Regions from separate parts of the Priestia sp. FSL R5-0597 genome, predicted to be linked through region 1. Evidence: a T-box and tRNA genes for the amino acid it is inferred to sense, from the RefSeq annotation. Region 1 holds a T-box; the other holds one or more tRNA genes.
The links. The T-box of region 1 lies ahead of serS (serine--tRNA ligase). A T-box ahead of a tRNA ligase gene usually reads a tRNA of that ligase, here a tRNA-Ser.
Positions count from the first base shown of each region.

Region 2: it has a tRNA-Ser gene. The T-box ahead of serS (serine--tRNA ligase) is inferred to sense a tRNA for this amino acid. The anticodon was not compared.

Region 1 covers NZ_JBBOUZ010000001.1:13,623-21,593, forward strand. Annotated here, with positions in the region: rRNA gene MKX72_RS00050 (23S ribosomal RNA) at 1-388, shown strand, start outside; rRNA gene rrf (5S ribosomal RNA) at 452-567, shown strand; gene MKX72_RS00060 (YaaC family protein) at 594-1,559, opposite strand; gene guaB (IMP dehydrogenase) at 1,676-3,142, shown strand; gene MKX72_RS00070 (serine hydrolase) at 3,293-4,648, shown strand; gene pdxS (pyridoxal 5'-phosphate synthase lyase subunit PdxS) at 4,839-5,726, shown strand; gene pdxT (pyridoxal 5'-phosphate synthase glutaminase subunit PdxT) at 5,748-6,335, shown strand; T-box leader at 6,393-6,605, shown strand; gene serS (serine--tRNA ligase) at 6,658-7,935, shown strand.
Region 2 covers NZ_JBBOUZ010000001.1:4,314,970-4,322,973, reverse strand. Annotated here, with positions in the region: gene MKX72_RS22850 (hypothetical protein) at 1-15, shown strand, start outside; gene ispG (flavodoxin-dependent (E)-4-hydroxy-3-methylbut-2-enyl-diphosphate synthase) at 52-1,155, opposite strand; gene MKX72_RS22840 (hypothetical protein) at 1,307-1,639, opposite strand; gene MKX72_RS22835 (MFS transporter) at 1,716-2,927, shown strand; gene MKX72_RS22830 (DUF1189 domain-containing protein) at 3,079-3,861, opposite strand; gene MKX72_RS22825 (DUF456 domain-containing protein) at 4,205-4,690, shown strand; tRNA gene MKX72_RS22820 (tRNA-Asn) at 4,753-4,827, shown strand; tRNA gene MKX72_RS22815 (tRNA-Met) at 4,829-4,902, shown strand; tRNA gene MKX72_RS22810 (tRNA-Asn) at 4,943-5,017, shown strand; tRNA gene MKX72_RS22805 (tRNA-Ile) at 5,021-5,097, shown strand; tRNA gene MKX72_RS22800 (tRNA-Ser) at 5,109-5,201, shown strand; gene sodA (superoxide dismutase SodA) at 5,399-6,007, shown strand; gene MKX72_RS22790 (MFS transporter) at 6,137-7,414, shown strand; gene MKX72_RS22785 (peptidoglycan D,D-transpeptidase FtsI family protein) at 7,576-8,004, shown strand, end outside.

The DNA.
Region 1 (7,971 bases):
CATCGCATCCTGGGGCTGTAGTCGGTCCCAAGGGTTGGGCTGTTCGCCCATTAAAGCGGTACGCGAGCTGGGTTCAGAACGTCGTGAGACAGTTCGGTCCCTATCCGTCGTGGGCGTAGGAAATTTGAGAGGAGCTGTCCTTAGTACGAGAGGACCGGGATGGACACACCGCTGGTGTACCAGTTGTCTTGCCAAAGGCATCGCTGGGTAGCTATGTGTGGACGGGATAAGTGCTGAAAGCATCTAAGCATGAAGCCCCCCTCAAGATGAGATTTCCCATAGCGCAAGCTAGTAAGATCCCTGAAAGATGATCAGGTTGATAGGTCAGAGGTGGAAGCGTGGCGACATGTGTAGCTGACTGATACTAATCGATCGAGGACTTAACCAAACTTTTAAAAGCATAAGCTTTACTCAGCAAACTGTTACCTAGTTTTGAGAGAGCAATCTCTTGTCTGGTGGCGATAGCGAAGAGGTCACACCCGTTCCCATACCGAACACGGAAGTTAAGCTCTTTAGCGCCAATGGTAGTTGGGACTTTGTCCCTGTGAGAGTAGGACGTTGCCAGGCACTTGAAAAAAGACTAGCTATTTTAGCTAGTCTTTTTTTGTGTGTTCATTTAAGTAACAAGAAATTAAGTAAGGAATCTTTTGAGCTGTAACCTCAAGGAACCTCAAGATAAATGGATAATCTTTCGAAGAGTATGTATGCAATAATTCATACCACCACTCTGTTTCATAACGTGAAATCATACTTAAATTATAAAGTAATAAGTAATGTGCCAACATCTCAGGGAAATATAAGCAGCTATCTTTTTCCAACGGTGCATGCAGCGTGTTAGCTTGGAAATTGTACATAAAAGGTGAACAATTATATAAACAGCTTGAAGGGTCAAGAATACATACCTGATCTTCTGACAAAGACAATGATAGATGGGAACGCTCTTTTAAAAAAGAATAGAGTCTTTCGTGATTCATATGATAACACCGTGTAACTTGTTCAGGAATAGGCAAAGAGGTAGCTGGAAGCGATCCAATAGTTGTTAAATGGGAAGATGGCCTCGTGCCCAAATTTAAAAATAATGTATCTAATTCCGGTACACAAGACAACAGATAATTCATTGTATATTTACTACCTTCTAGTTGTTTCACATGAAACAATTCTTCTCCTACTTGTGAAAATAAACCGCTTTTTTGAATCTTAACTTCATCATCTAAAAAATCATAACTTTGTTTTTTTCTTTTTCGTGTTGATACTCCATGTGCTAACACCGCCGTATTTTCGGGATATACGGGGTTTTGTGTTAACAAACAAGCTTTTAACAGCTGTGACATTCCATAAAATAATAAAACGGGTTGAACTGATACAGGAGATTGTGCCGCAACTTGATAATAATTTTTACTGTGTTCCAAATAATAAATAAATGGGTAACTGTTTTTAAAACTATGTTGCTCTGCATCGCTATAATTCAATTTTTGATAGCGCTTTTTTAAAAAGTCTTGTACAAAAGGAACGGAGAAAAATAAATTGTAGGACGTCCAAACATCATTAAATTTATGCAACTAAATCACCTTTTCTTTTTATTAGAATTATCTGATATCTAGTGAAGTTATTGACAGGTACATATCTGCTTGTTAATCTACTAATAATATTCTGTCGTTTAAAGGAGGATTCTATAATGTGGGAAAGCAAATTTTCTAAAGAAGGCTTAACATTTGATGACGTTTTACTGGTGCCAGCAAAATCTGAGGTACTACCTAAAGACGTTGATATGAGTGTTGAACTAACAAAAACATTAAAATTAAAGGTGCCGTTCATCAGTGCAGGAATGGATACAGTTACAGAAGCTGAAATGGCTATTGCGATGGCTAGACAAGGTGGTTTGGGTATCATTCACAAAAACATGTCGATTGAACAGCAAGCAGAACAAGTTGATAAAGTAAAACGTTCTGAAAGTGGTGTTATCACGGATCCTTTCTTTTTAACTCCTGAAAACCAAGTATTTGCTGCTGAACACTTAATGGGCAAATATCGTATCTCAGGTGTGCCGATTGTCAACAACGAAGAAGAACAAAAACTAGTTGGAATCCTTACAAACCGTGACTTGCGTTTCATCCAAGATTATTCAATGCAAATTGCTGACGTAATGACAAAAGAAGAATTAGTTACTGCTCCAGTAGGAACGACTTTAGAAGAAGCAGAGAAAATTCTACAGCAATACAAAATTGAAAAGTTACCTCTTGTAGATGACAATGGCGTATTAAAAGGCCTTATCACAATTAAAGACATTGAAAAAGTAATTGAGTTTCCAAATGCAGCTAAAGATCAACAAGGTCGATTATTAGTTGGAGCAGCTGTTGGCGTAACAGCTGATTCAAATGTTCGTATCGAAAAATTAGTACAAGCTGGCGTTGATGTTATCGTTATTGATACAGCGCATGGACATTCACAAGGCGTTTTAGATACAGTGCGCAGCATTCGCGAGGCATATCCAGAATTAAATATTATTGCTGGTAACGTAGCAACGGCTGAAGGTACAAAAGCATTAATTGAAGCTGGAGCAAACGTAGTAAAAGTAGGAATTGGACCTGGTTCAATTTGTACAACTCGTGTTGTCGCTGGTGTAGGCGTTCCACAAATTACGGCAGTATATGACTGTGCAACTGAAGCTCGTAAGCACGGGGTAGCTATTATTGCAGATGGCGGTATTAAGTACTCTGGAGATATCGTAAAAGCACTTGCAGCTGGTGGACATACAGTAATGCTAGGAAGCCTTCTAGCAGGAACGACAGAAAGCCCTGGCGAAACAGAAATCTACCAAGGAAGACGCTTTAAAGTGTATCGTGGAATGGGCTCTGTGGGAGCTATGGAAAAAGGAAGTAAAGATCGATACTTCCAAGAAGATAATAAAAAATTAGTTCCAGAAGGTATCGAAGGCCGTTTGCCTTACAAAGGACCTGTAGCAGATACTTTATATCAAATGATTGGTGGTTTACGCGCAGGAATGGGTTACTGTGGTTCAGCTAACTTAGAAGCGTTACGTGAACAGGCACAATTCATCCGTATGACTGGAGCAGGCTTAAGAGAAAGTCACCCACATGATGTACAAATTACAAAAGAATCTCCTAACTATTCTATGAGATAATCATGAATGTGTAAAAAACACGTTTCCTTAATAGGGAAACGTGTTTTTTATGTCATTAATCATGAATGTAACAGTACTTCTTTATCTATTTTTTTAAATTTTAGTATGATAAAATTACATTTATGTGAGTTTACGTTTGGAGGGTATAGAGTGAGAAACGCAGTACAGAAACAATTAATTTGTGTCATTGCTGTTATGTTAATGGCCAGCGTATTTTTTGTCTCTACACAAGCATCAGCTGCTTCTAAAACAGATGATATTGGCGTTGAAGCAGACGCAGCCATTTTAGTAGAGGCAAGTACGGGGAAAGTGCTATACGGGAAAAATACGGATGCTTTATTAGGTATTGCAAGCATGACAAAAATGATGACGGAATACCTAGTATTAGAATCCATAAAAGATAAGAAATTATCTTGGGATCAACGTGTGCCAGTTAGTAAATATGCAGCTAAAATTTCTCAGGATTATGGATTATCAAATGTACCATTAATCGAAAACCAAAAATATACGGTAAAAGAATTATATGATGCCATGGCTATTTATTCAGCTAATGGAGCAGCCATTGCTTTAGCTGAAGCTGTCAGTGGTTCTGAAGAAGGTTTCATTAAGTTAATGAATGAAACAGCAAAAAAATTAAATATGGGTGAATCAAAATTTGTCAATTCTACAGGTCTTTCTAATTCCTTGTTAAAAGGGATGTATCCAAAAGGAACAAAGGAAGAAGATGAGAACCTCCTATCTGCTCGGGCAGTTGCTACTCTTGCTTATCACTTGATTCATGATTATCCAGAATCTTTGGAAGTAGCCAAAACTCCTTCCAAGATGTTTAGACAAGGGCAACAAGGCGAAACAAAAATGAACAATTGGAATAAGATGCTCCCTGGTTTTTCAGCTGCATACAGCGGCGTAGACGGCTTAAAAACTGGTCATACAGATTTTGCAGGTCAATGTTTCACTGGAACTGCAGAGCGTAACGGGGTAAGATACATAACAGTTGTAATGAATGCCAAGGAAAACGGCAAGTCTACAGAAGCTGCTCGTTTTTCTCAAACGAAAAAGATATTGGATTATGCTTTTAGTCATTTTCAGTTAAAAGAAGTAGTGCCTGCTAACGGCGAGATTAAAGGGCATGAAACAATTGATGTTGCTAAAGGAAAATCAAAAGAAGCTTCCGTTTCTCCAAAGAATTCGGTAAAAATTATTACCGAAAAAGGTCAAAAAGATCATACTAAAATCAACTTTAAGTTAAACGATAAAGTTATGAACGATCAAAAAGTTGTTGCTCCTATTAAAAAAGGAGAAACAGTTGCTTATGTAAGTGCAACAAACAGCAATCTTAAAGATCTAGGCTATGTAGGAGGCCAAACTACAGATAGCATGACGCCGGTCGTGACAAACGAATCTGTTGAAAAAGCTGGATGGTTCTCTCTCGCTATCCGCAGTATTGGTAACTTCTTCAGCGATATTTGGATGAATGCTGCAGATACAGTGAATAACTGGTTTTAATGATAACTCAAGAGAAAGAAGAGATACTACAAGGGAGTATCTCTTTTTTTTATTTTTAGATTTGTTTGTATATAATCTATAAATTAGATAGGAATTTTCCGAAAAATACGGTAAAATAGACACTAAGTTTTGAATTTTGTATATACACTAAAAATTATTGTGAAACACTTGATACAGGAGGAAGACAAACATGAATAACATTACAGGTACTGATCGTGTAAAACAAGGAATGGCGGAAATGCAAAAAGGTGGCGTTATCATGGACGTGATCAACGCAGAGCAAGCAAAAATTGCAGAAGCAGCAGGCGCTGTTGCCGTTATGGCATTAGAGCGTGTTCCAGCTGATATCCGTGCAGCAGGCGGCGTGTCTCGTATGGCAGACCCAACAATTGTTGAAGAAGTGATGAATGCTGTGTCCATTCCAGTTATGGCAAAAGCTCGTATTGGCCATATTGTTGAAGCACGCGTGCTAGAAGCGATGGGTGTAGACTACATCGATGAAAGTGAAGTGTTGACTCCAGCTGATGAGGAGTTTCATTTAAATAAAAATACATTTACGGTTCCATTTGTGTGCGGTTGTCGTGATCTTGGTGAAGCATCCCGCCGTATTGCTGAAGGAGCTGCAATGCTTCGTACAAAAGGCGAACCAGGGACAGGAAACATCGTGGAAGCAGTGCGTCATATGCGCCAAGTAAACGCTCAAGTACGTAAAGTTGTGGGCATGGACGAAGATGAGTTAATGACAGAGGCAAAACTATTAGGCGCGCCTTATGAGCTATTACTACAAATTAAACGTGAAGGTCGCCTACCGGTTGTAAACTTTGCAGCGGGCGGTGTAGCAACACCAGCAGACGCAGCGTTAATGATGCAGCTTGGAGCAGACGGTGTGTTCGTTGGTTCAGGAATTTTTAAATCCGACAACCCTGAAAAATTTGCTCGAGCAATCGTTGAGGCAACAACGCATTATCAAGATTATGAACTCATTGCAAACTTGTCAAAAGGATTAGGAAGTGCAATGAAAGGAATTGAAATTTCATCATTATTACCAGAAAACCGCATGCAAGAGCGTGGATGGTAATTTAAAGGGAGTTTTGACAAAATGGTAAAAGTAGGCGTGTTAGGATTACAAGGTGCCTTTCGCGAGCATGCACAAGCATTAGAAGCAGCAGGCGCTGAAGCCATTATCATTAAAAAAGTTGAACAGCTAGACGAAATAGATGGTTTAATCCTACCGGGCGGCGAAAGCACAGCGATGCGTCGTCTGATTGACAAGTATGACTTTATGGAACCTCTTCGCCAGTTTGCACAAGCAGGTAAACCGGTGTTTGGTACGTGTGCGGGTTTAATTTTACTTGCAGGACAAGTTGTTGACCGTGAAGAGCCCCATTTAGGTGTTATGGATATTACGGTAGCTCGAAATTCATTTGGGCGCCAACGAGATAGCTTTGAAGCTGCTCTAAATATTAAAGATATTGGTGAAGATTTTATAGGCGTATTTATCCGTGCTCCGCATATTGTAGAAGTAGGAGAAAACGTTGAAGTCTTGGCAATGCATAACGACCGAATTGTTGCAGCAAGACAAGGTCAATTCTTGGGATGTTCGTTTCATCCAGAATTAACAGATGATGCTCGCATGGCTCAGTATTTTGTAGCAATGGTTGAAGAAGCTTCGAAAAAACCTGTATAAATGAATTGCATCTTGTAAAGACTTGTAGTACATTATGATTAATAAAAATGATATTGGTATAAAGCGTTGATAGGAAATAGTAATAAGATTTTTGATTTCAAGAGAGTCGATGGCTGGTGTGAATCGATAATCAATTCTTATGAATCCGTCCTGGAGCAAGCTGTCGAAAAAGTAGTAGGCAGTTTCGGTTCATCCGTTATCTGGTTTAAGAGGAAGGCTTATTTTAGCTTTCAATTAGGGTGGCAACGCGGGTAAACTCTCGTCCCTTTCATAGGGATGAGAGTTTTTATTTTGCCCTTTTATACTAAAGGAGGTACTCAGTATGTTAGATTTAAAATTTTTACGTGCTAATTTTAATGAAGTAAAAGAAAAGCTCAAGTTTCGTGGTGAGGACTTAACGGACTTAGGTCGCTTTGAAGAGTTAGATGCAAAACGCCGTGAGCTAATTGCTCAAACAGAAGAGTTAAAAAGCAAGCGAAATGAAGTATCACAGCAAATTGCACAATTGAAACGTGAAAAACAAGATGCTGATCATTTAATCGTCGAAATGCGTGAAGTAGGAGACCGCGTAAAGCAATTGGATGAAGAGCTTCGCAGCGTTGAAGAAGAGTTAGAGCTATTGCTGCTTTCAATTCCTAACGTTCCACATGAAAGTACGCCTGTAGGTGAAACTGAAGATGATAACGTAGAAGTTCGCAAATGGGGAGAAATTAAACAATTTGATTTTGAACCAAAACCGCATTGGGATTTAGGAACAGATTTAAATATTTTAGATTTTGAAAGAGCTTCGAAAGTAACGGGAAGCCGCTTTGTATTTTATAAAGGGTTAGGTGCAAGATTAGAACGTGCTCTTATTAACTTTATGATGGATTTACATATGGATGAGCATGGTTATGAAGAAATCCTTCCTCCATATATGGTGAATCGTACAAGTATGACAGGAACAGGGCAGCTTCCTAAATTTGAAGAAGATGCATTTAAAATTAAAGAAGAAGATTATTTCTTAATTCCTACAGCTGAAGTACCAGTTACAAATTTACATCGTGATGAAATTTTAAGCGGAGATCAGCTTCCAATTGCTTATACAGCGTATAGTGCTTGCTTCCGCTCAGAAGCAGGCTCTGCAGGAAGAGATACACGTGGGCTTATTCGTCAGCATCAGTTTAATAAAGTAGAACTTGTTCGCTTTGTTAAGCCAGAAGATTCTTATGATGAATTAGAAAAATTAACGGGCCATGCTGAAAAGGTTCTTCAACTATTAGGTTTACCTTACCGAGTTCTAAGCATGTGTACAGCTGACTTAGGTTTCACAGCAGCCAAAAAGTATGATATTGAAGTTTGGATTCCAAGTTATGAAACTTATCGTGAAATTTCTTCTTGTTCAAACTTTGAAAGCTTCCAAGCTCGCCGTGCTAATATTCGCTTCCGCCGTGATACAAAAGCAAAACCAGAACATGTTCATACACTAAATGGTTCTGGCTTAGCAATTGGCCGTACGGTAGCTGCAATTTTAGAAAACTACCAGCAGGAAGATGGATCAATTCAAATTCCAGAAGTGCTGCGTCCATATATGGGAAATAAAGAAGTTATTTCTAAATAAAAGTAGAAGATGTTCATTAAATTAATTTTTAATGAA
Region 2 (8,004 bases), 4.3 Mb from region 1:
CCGTTCTTTTCATAAAAAAAGCGAGGCGCATATGCGCCTCGCTTTTTTTGGTTATGATTTAGCTGCAGCTTTTTCAGCTTCTTGCTTTGCGTGATATTCAGCAGCAATTTTATCAATTTCTTTTTTTAGTTCCTCAACCATTGTTTCTTCCGGAACTTTGCGTACGATTTCACCTTTGCGGAATAGAAGACCTTCACCGCGTGCTCCTGCAATCCCGATATCAGCTTCACGAGCTTCGCCAGGACCGTTTACAGCGCAGCCAAGTACCGCTACTTTAATCGGTGCTTTTACAGTTGAAATATACTCTTCAACTTCATTAGCAATGCTAATTAAATCAATTTCAATACGTCCGCAAGTTGGGCAAGAAATAAGCGTTGCAGCATTGGAAGCTAAACCGAATGATTTTAGCAACTCGCGTGCAACTTTTACTTCTTCTACAGGATCCGCACTTAAAGAAATACGTAATGTATTTCCGATTCCTTTAGACAAAATAGCGCCAAGACCCGCTGCACTTTTTACAGTTCCCGCAAATAATGTACCCGATTCTGTAATTCCTAAGTGAAGAGGGTAGTCAAAAGCTTGAGCAGCTTTTTCATATGCTTCAATTGCCAAGTTAACATCGGATGCTTTCATTGAAACGATGATGTCATGGAAATCAAGGTCTTCTAAAATTTTAATGTGATGAAGTGCACTTTCTACCATGCCATCTGCTGTCGGATAGCCGTATTTATCTAAAATACGTTTTTCCAGTGAACCGGCGTTAACTCCAATACGAATTGGAATATTTTTAGCTTTTGCAGCATTTACAACAGCTTCCACTTTTTCACGGCGTCCAATATTACCTGGGTTGATACGGATTTTATCCGCTCCGCCTTCAATTGCTTTTAACGCTAAGCGATAGTCAAAATGAATATCTACAACTAATGGAATGTTAATGCGTTTTTTAATTTCAGGGATTGCATCTGCTGCGCGCTCATCTGGACAAGCAACACGAACAACTTGGCATCCTGCTTCTTCTAAACGTTTAATTTCTGCAACCGTTGCTTCAACATCATGTGTTTTAGTGGTTGTCATACTTTGAATAACTAATTCGTTACTGCCCCCAATTGTTAAATCTCCAACTTTAACGGGGCGTGTTTTTGTACGATGTATAATTTCACTCACGTGATAATCTCTCCTTCAAAATGAAATCAAGAATTTGAATTCATTAATAGAATAACTCTTTATGAACAAAATAACTAGTAGAAAGTACTACCTTAGCTATTTTAACAATGACTATCCCATCTTGACAAGAAGAATGCTGTCATTACTTGTAAATAGGGAACTTATACGTTTTTCCAATTTGAATATCTTCAGGCGCTGTACCGTTATTTAACTTCTTAAAGTCTTTAATCATTTGGTTCATAGAAACCGGTATCGATTTTTTTGTAAGCTCTTCAATGACGGACAAAACTGTATCGCCTGGCTTAATTTTTATTTTTGTATAGGTGGAAGAAGAGCTGGCGGCTTTTGTTTCTGCAGGCTGCGCTTTGCTGACTTGAACTGCTTCAGTCGCAGTAGGAATGGTCCCGTATTTAATGTCGTAGTGACAAATATATCCGATAAAAGCGAAAGCGGCTAATGCACATAGCTTTTTCATTATGCTCCTCCTTCATTCTTTTGCTTATGTGTAAAGCCTATGCTTGTCTTACTTAAATATGATTGGAGAACGAAAATTGAAAGAAAAATTAATGATTGTTTCATTAGGCTTATTGCCTTTAATCATGGTGCTGGGAAATTCCATGCTCATTCCTCTGCTGCCAAGCATTCAAAAGTCACTTCACTTAAGTGGAGTCCAAACCAGTTTGATACTGAGTGTATTTTCGATTCCGGCTGCATTGTGTATTCCTGCGGTAGGAATTCTATCAGATCGATATGGACGTAAAAAATTAATTATGTATTCCCTCATCGTGATGATAATCGGTAGCCTTGTCGCTGCTAGTAGCGCTTTGGTCTCTTCTGGAAGCTTTGCTGTGTTGATGGCTGGAAGAGTGATTCAAGGGATTGGCGCTGCTGGTACTACAACGTTGGCAATGGCATTAACTGGAGATGTATTTACAGGGGAAAAAAGAGCAAAAGTCCTTGGGATTTTAGAAGTATATAATGGAGCTGGAAAAGTGGTTGCACCTATAATTGGAGCAACGGCGGCACTCGTTGTATGGTATGCCGCATTTTTTGTGTATCCTTTAGCTGCAGGTGCTGCTTTAGTAGGTATAGCCATGTATGTGAGAGAAGCGAAAACAGGTTCAGATTCAGTATCTGTTGGAGAGTATTTAAAGAGAGCCATTGGGATCGTCTATGATAAAAGAAAATCGCTTTTTCCTTTATTCTTTGTCGGGGGACTGGGGTTGTTTTTATTATTTGGCATTTTATATTACTTATCTTTTTTAATAGAGGAAACGTATCATATAGACGGTTTTTTCAAAGGAACCGCTTTTTTATTTCCTCTTGGCGCGATGACGCTCGTTTCTTATTGGACCGGTCAGCGAATCAAAACAGATGTAGTGCTCATGAAAAAATTGATGATAGTAGGAATGATTCTTTTATTCGTAATGTTTGGAGTATTAACGGTGATTTATACGCTTCCTGTGCTGATGTTTTGTTTGACAGTCGCCTTTGGCGGCTTAGGATTTGTTCTTCCTTGTATTAATATGATGATTACTTCAGCGGCTTCAGACGAAGAAAGAGGATTTATTGTATCCATTTATGGAACGGTGAGATTTTTAGGAGTAGCGTTGGGACCCGTTGTTTTTGAAGTGTGGATGCATACTGAAAGGCTGATGTTTATTTATAGCTTTAGTTTGCTCGCAGCAGGAGGTTTGTGGGTTTTGTATCAGTTGAAAATTTTTTCTTCTGCAATGGGGAGAAGAAAAGTTGTACAGAAATAAAGAGGCTGGGACAAAAGTATGTTAGTTGAAGAAGCTCCGAACAAATTTGATTCTTGATCAAGAATTAAATTCGTTCGGAGCTTTTCATTGGCAGGGTAAACATAGATTTTATGTATGTAGGTGCTTCTAGCCGTTGATTGGATTCATTTCGTTATGTTTCAATCGCTTTATTAGGTTTTACCTTTTTTCTCATAGGAACCCTTGTGACGAGCAATAAGTAAATGAAGAACGTTCCTATCCAGTAAAGAGAGCTATGTGTTGCTAGAGACAAAGAAAAAGCTTCAAAAAGCGTATAAAGCAGCGTGAAGGCTACCGTACTATAAGCGCTCAGTGCCCATAGCTGTTTGAAAGGAAGCTGCTTCTTAGTGATGAGTCCAATCAGTTTTCCAAGATAAGCAAGGCAGGTAATAGAAAGGAAGTTTAGTCCAGATGTTAATACGTACAGTAAAAGCATAGCGATAGGGACAAGTATGTATAAAGAAAATTTTTGTTCGTGCAGCAAGTTTAACAGTTCATTTTTATCTTTATGATGCCAGTTTAGCAACTCATATGAATACGTTTGTGTTTGTGAATTAGTCGTGATATAAATTCCATCCTTTAAAAAACCAATTGCATGAGCAGGGGAATGAAACCGTTCAATAGACTGTGAGGGGTCTAAGATAAAAGCGGTACCGTTTACTTTTTTTGTGAAAGGTTGGCTTGACGTAAGCTGTGAATTTGAAATAGAAAAAGAAGAAACAGATTTCGGGAGATCTGTAGTCGCGGTATGATAGCCGTTTACAATCGTCAAAGTCATAAAGAAAAATGTAGGCAGCAAAGAAATGAATGTTAAAAACAGCACAAAGCCAATTGTTTTATTCGTATGCTCAAAGCGAAGCGACCTTATTTTTTGAAAGGAAGTAAAACTCCATGCTATCTTTTTCAGCATGCTCATTGTAAAGCCTCCTATTATTGAAAATTCTGATTATACCTTATTTTATAGCGGAAATTTAAGGTTTACAATAGATTTTAGAAAACGTTACCAATTACAATGGTGCGATGGAGCGTTTTGTCAAAAGCATTTCTTTATATGTACAGATTTTGCTGTCATTGTTTTTGGGGGTTATTACGGGCAGTTTGAGGACTGTGCTGTTAATAGTGCAGTGGTACACTCGAAAATCGTTATCTGAAGATATATTCGAAAGTAAAATAAAGGAAGGTCTCGTGGTGCAAGGTCTTTCTTTATAGGAGTGGTTATTGTATGATAAATAGTAATAATAAAAAGGATAGGTGCGGGCATGGCTATTTTATGTTGGGCATTAGTTATCATTAGCTTTGTTGTATCGTTTGTTGGGTTGGTTTATCCCATCATCCCAAGCGTGCTATTTGTAGCGCTAGGATTTGTCATATACGGTTTATTTTATGATTTTAGCTCCTATAGCTGGTTATTTTGGGTGATACAAGGATTGTTAGTTGTCGCACTTTTTTTAGCAGACTATATCGCTAATATTATTGGTGTGAAAAAATTCGGAGGCACTAAAGCAGGCGTTTGGGGAAGTACAGTTGGATTGCTTGTGGGTCCGTTTGTTATTCCGGGATTTGGAATTATTTTAGGGCCGTTTATCGGAGCGATTGTAGGAGAACTGATTGTTCATCGGACCACAATTAGCAACGCAGTAAAAATTGGAGTAGGTTCGGTTATTGGCTTTTTTAGTGGCGCTATCTCGAAAGGATTTATTCAACTGTTGATGATTGCCTATTTTTTATACGCTGTTTTAAAATAATATATTGACTTTAGGCCAGAAACATGTTAAATTTTTAATGTCGCTAGTAAATGTTATATTGTTCCACAGTAGCTCAGTGGTAGAGCTATCGGCTGTTAACCGATCGGTCGTAGGTTCGAGTCCTACCTGTGGAGCCATGGCGGTGTAGCTCAGCTGGCTAGAGCGTACGGTTCATACCCGTGAGGTCGGGGGTTCGATCCCCTCCGCCGCTATTTTCCAATTTACGTTTGTGACATACATAATTCATATTGTTCCACAGTAGCTCAGTGGTAGAGCTATCGGCTGTTAACCGATCGGTCGTAGGTTCGAGTCCTACCTGTGGAGCCACGTGGACCCTTAGCTCAGCTGGTTAGAGCAGACGGCTCATAACCGTCCGGTCGCAGGTTCGAGTCCTGCAGGGTCCACCATTTATAGGGTTGGAGGAATACCCAAGTCCGGCTGAAGGGATCGGTCTTGAAAACCGACAGGGGTGTTAAAGCCCGCGGGGGTTCGAATCCCTCTTCCTCCGCCATACTATTGTCTATTCAAAGCTTCTTTTGAGAAAAAGAAGCTTTTTTTATGTTTAAAAGAATAGCGAATGGGAATTAGGTAAATATAAATCATGGATTAGGTACTTTTTATTTGAAAGAGTAGGGTAAATTTGCTAATCTAAACGTATATGGTGCTTTTGCGCCAAAATGCTTACATATTTTGAAGGAGGAATTATTCATGGCTTACAAATTACCAGAACTACCTTATGCATACGATGCACTGGAACCACATATCGACAAAGAAACAATGAATATTCACCACACAAAACATCACAACACATATGTTACAAACCTAAACGCTGCTGTTGAAGGCAAAGCGGATTTAGAAAGCAAAAGTATTGAAGAGTTAATTTCAAACTTAGATGCTGTTCCTGAAGATATCCGTACAGCAGTACGCAATAACGGTGGCGGTCATGCGAACCACTCATTATTTTGGACAATCCTTTGCCCTAACGGCGGCGGTGCTCCAACTGGTGAATTAGCAGACGCTATCGCTAGCAAATTCGGCAGCTTTGATCAATTCAAAGAAGAATTTGCAAATGCAGCTAAAACTCGCTTCGGTTCTGGCTGGGCTTGGTTAGTTGTAAACAACGGCAAATTAGAAGTAACAAGCACACCAAATCAAGATAGCCCATTAATGGAAGGCAAAACGCCAATTCTTGGTCTAGACGTTTGGGAGCACGCTTACTACTTAAATTATCAAAACCGCCGTCCAGATTACATTTCAGCATTCTTTAATGTTGTAAAATGGGACGAAGTTGCTAAGCGTTACGACGCTGCAAAATAAGCTGAAGACGTATTTAAGAGCCAGTAAAGTAATTATTACCTTTACTGGCTTTTTTGTTTTCCAATTCTTTTACATATCTCCTTTTCTTTTTCACACACTAGGTGTAGAAGAGAAAAGGAGTTTTTTGATATGCCTTTATTAAAAAAAGTAGTTGGAGATGTAGAAGTTAGTAAAGATTTACTTTTGCTTTTAATTATAGGCGGTCTTTATGCCTTGGCTATTTCAATTTCCAATTCGTTTGTTAACATTTATCTGTGGAAACAATCAGGCGAATTTTCGGATCTCGCTATTTATAATTTAGCGGTAGTGGTGCTTCAGCCCCTTACGTTTATTTTAGCAGGTAAATGGGCCAAACGAATTGACCGGGTTGTGGTTTTAAGGTTAGGCGTATCTTTTTTAGCTGTTTTTTATATCGCTGTATTGGTCAGTGGAGCTAACGCAGCCGAGTATTTAGTATTGCTTGGTGGACTGCTGGGTATAGGATATGGCTTTTATTGGCTAGCTTTTAATGTGCTAACTTTTGAAATTACAGAACCTGATACAAGAGACTTTTTTAACGGATTTTTAGGGATCTTAAACTCTTTTGCAGGGATGATTGGTCCTTTAGGAGCGGGCTTTGTTATTTCCGCTTTGTATGAATCACTTGGATATAAAATTGTGTTTGGTGTATCTCTGCTATTGTTTGTCGGTGCCGTTGTGCTTAGTTTTTTTATTACAAGACGCGCAGCTGAAGGAGTATACAAATTTAAAGAAGTGTGGGCTGAACGAAAAGTCAACAAAGACTGGAATCGAATATTACAGGCTCATTTCTTTCAAGGATTGCGTGAAGGTACGTTCATTTTTGTCGTATCCGTCATGGTATTTATTACGACGGGAAGTGAATTAGCTTTAGGAACTTATGGACTGGTGAATTCAGCGGTGGCGTTTGTAGGATACTATGTAGCCTCAAGATTTATTAAGCAAAAAAATCGCCTTCGATTTATTTTCACCGGGGGCCTCCTTCTCTATGGAGCAGTCTTTTTGCTTATCTTTAACTTATCGTATCCAAAGTTAATTATATATGCTGTTTGTATTGCCATTGCCTATCCTATTTTGTTGGTTCCATTCATTTCTCTAACGTACGATGTGATTGGACGAGCAAAGGACGTTGTTTCAAAAAGAATCGAATACATTGTTGTCAGAGAAGTATTTCTGAATATTGGGCGCGTTGTTTCCATATCTTTATTTTTAATAGCCGTACTATTTTTTGATGAAGCAAAAAGTATTCCCGTTTTATTAGCTATTGTTGGAGCAGGGCATACGATCATTTATTTTTGTGTAAGACATATCTCACAGCCTCTGCACAAAAAAGAAACGACTGTTGCTCCTCCAGTATTAAATGAAGGAGACGGAGAGTCTCCAGCTTAGAGTATTATCAGCTCCTTCATTTGTACTATGGAAAATGCCTCGCTTTTCTTTTAGAATAAATACGTTGTGTAAATAGGCACCTGCCAGGTGTCTATTTATTTGCTAAATGTCTGATTTTATGGTGTTATGGTATATATGTTTTATAAAGTGTAGGTGTTGGTATGAAAAAGAAAAAAAGAAGAAAAAGTCACGTGCCTTTTCGTGTGAACTTACTTTTCTTGACCGTATTTGCCCTATTTTCCGTATTAATTTTGCGGTTGGGACTTGTTCAAATTGTGTACGGTGAGAATTACGAACGAGAAGTCGAAAAAACACAGGACGTTACAGTCAGTACGCCTGTTCCTCGAGGGAAAATGTACGATCGGTATAACCGCGTAATTGTAGATAATACCTCTTTAAATACGATTACATATACTCGTTTTCAAGGAAATACAGCTGAAGAAAGGCTGCGCATCGCTAAAAAGTTAGCCACTATGATCGATGTTCCTTACACCACAAATGTGATTGATATTCCAGAAAATAGAAAGAATAAAGATGCTAAAAACGTGGTAAAAATTACAGAACGCGACATGAAGGATTATTGGATTATG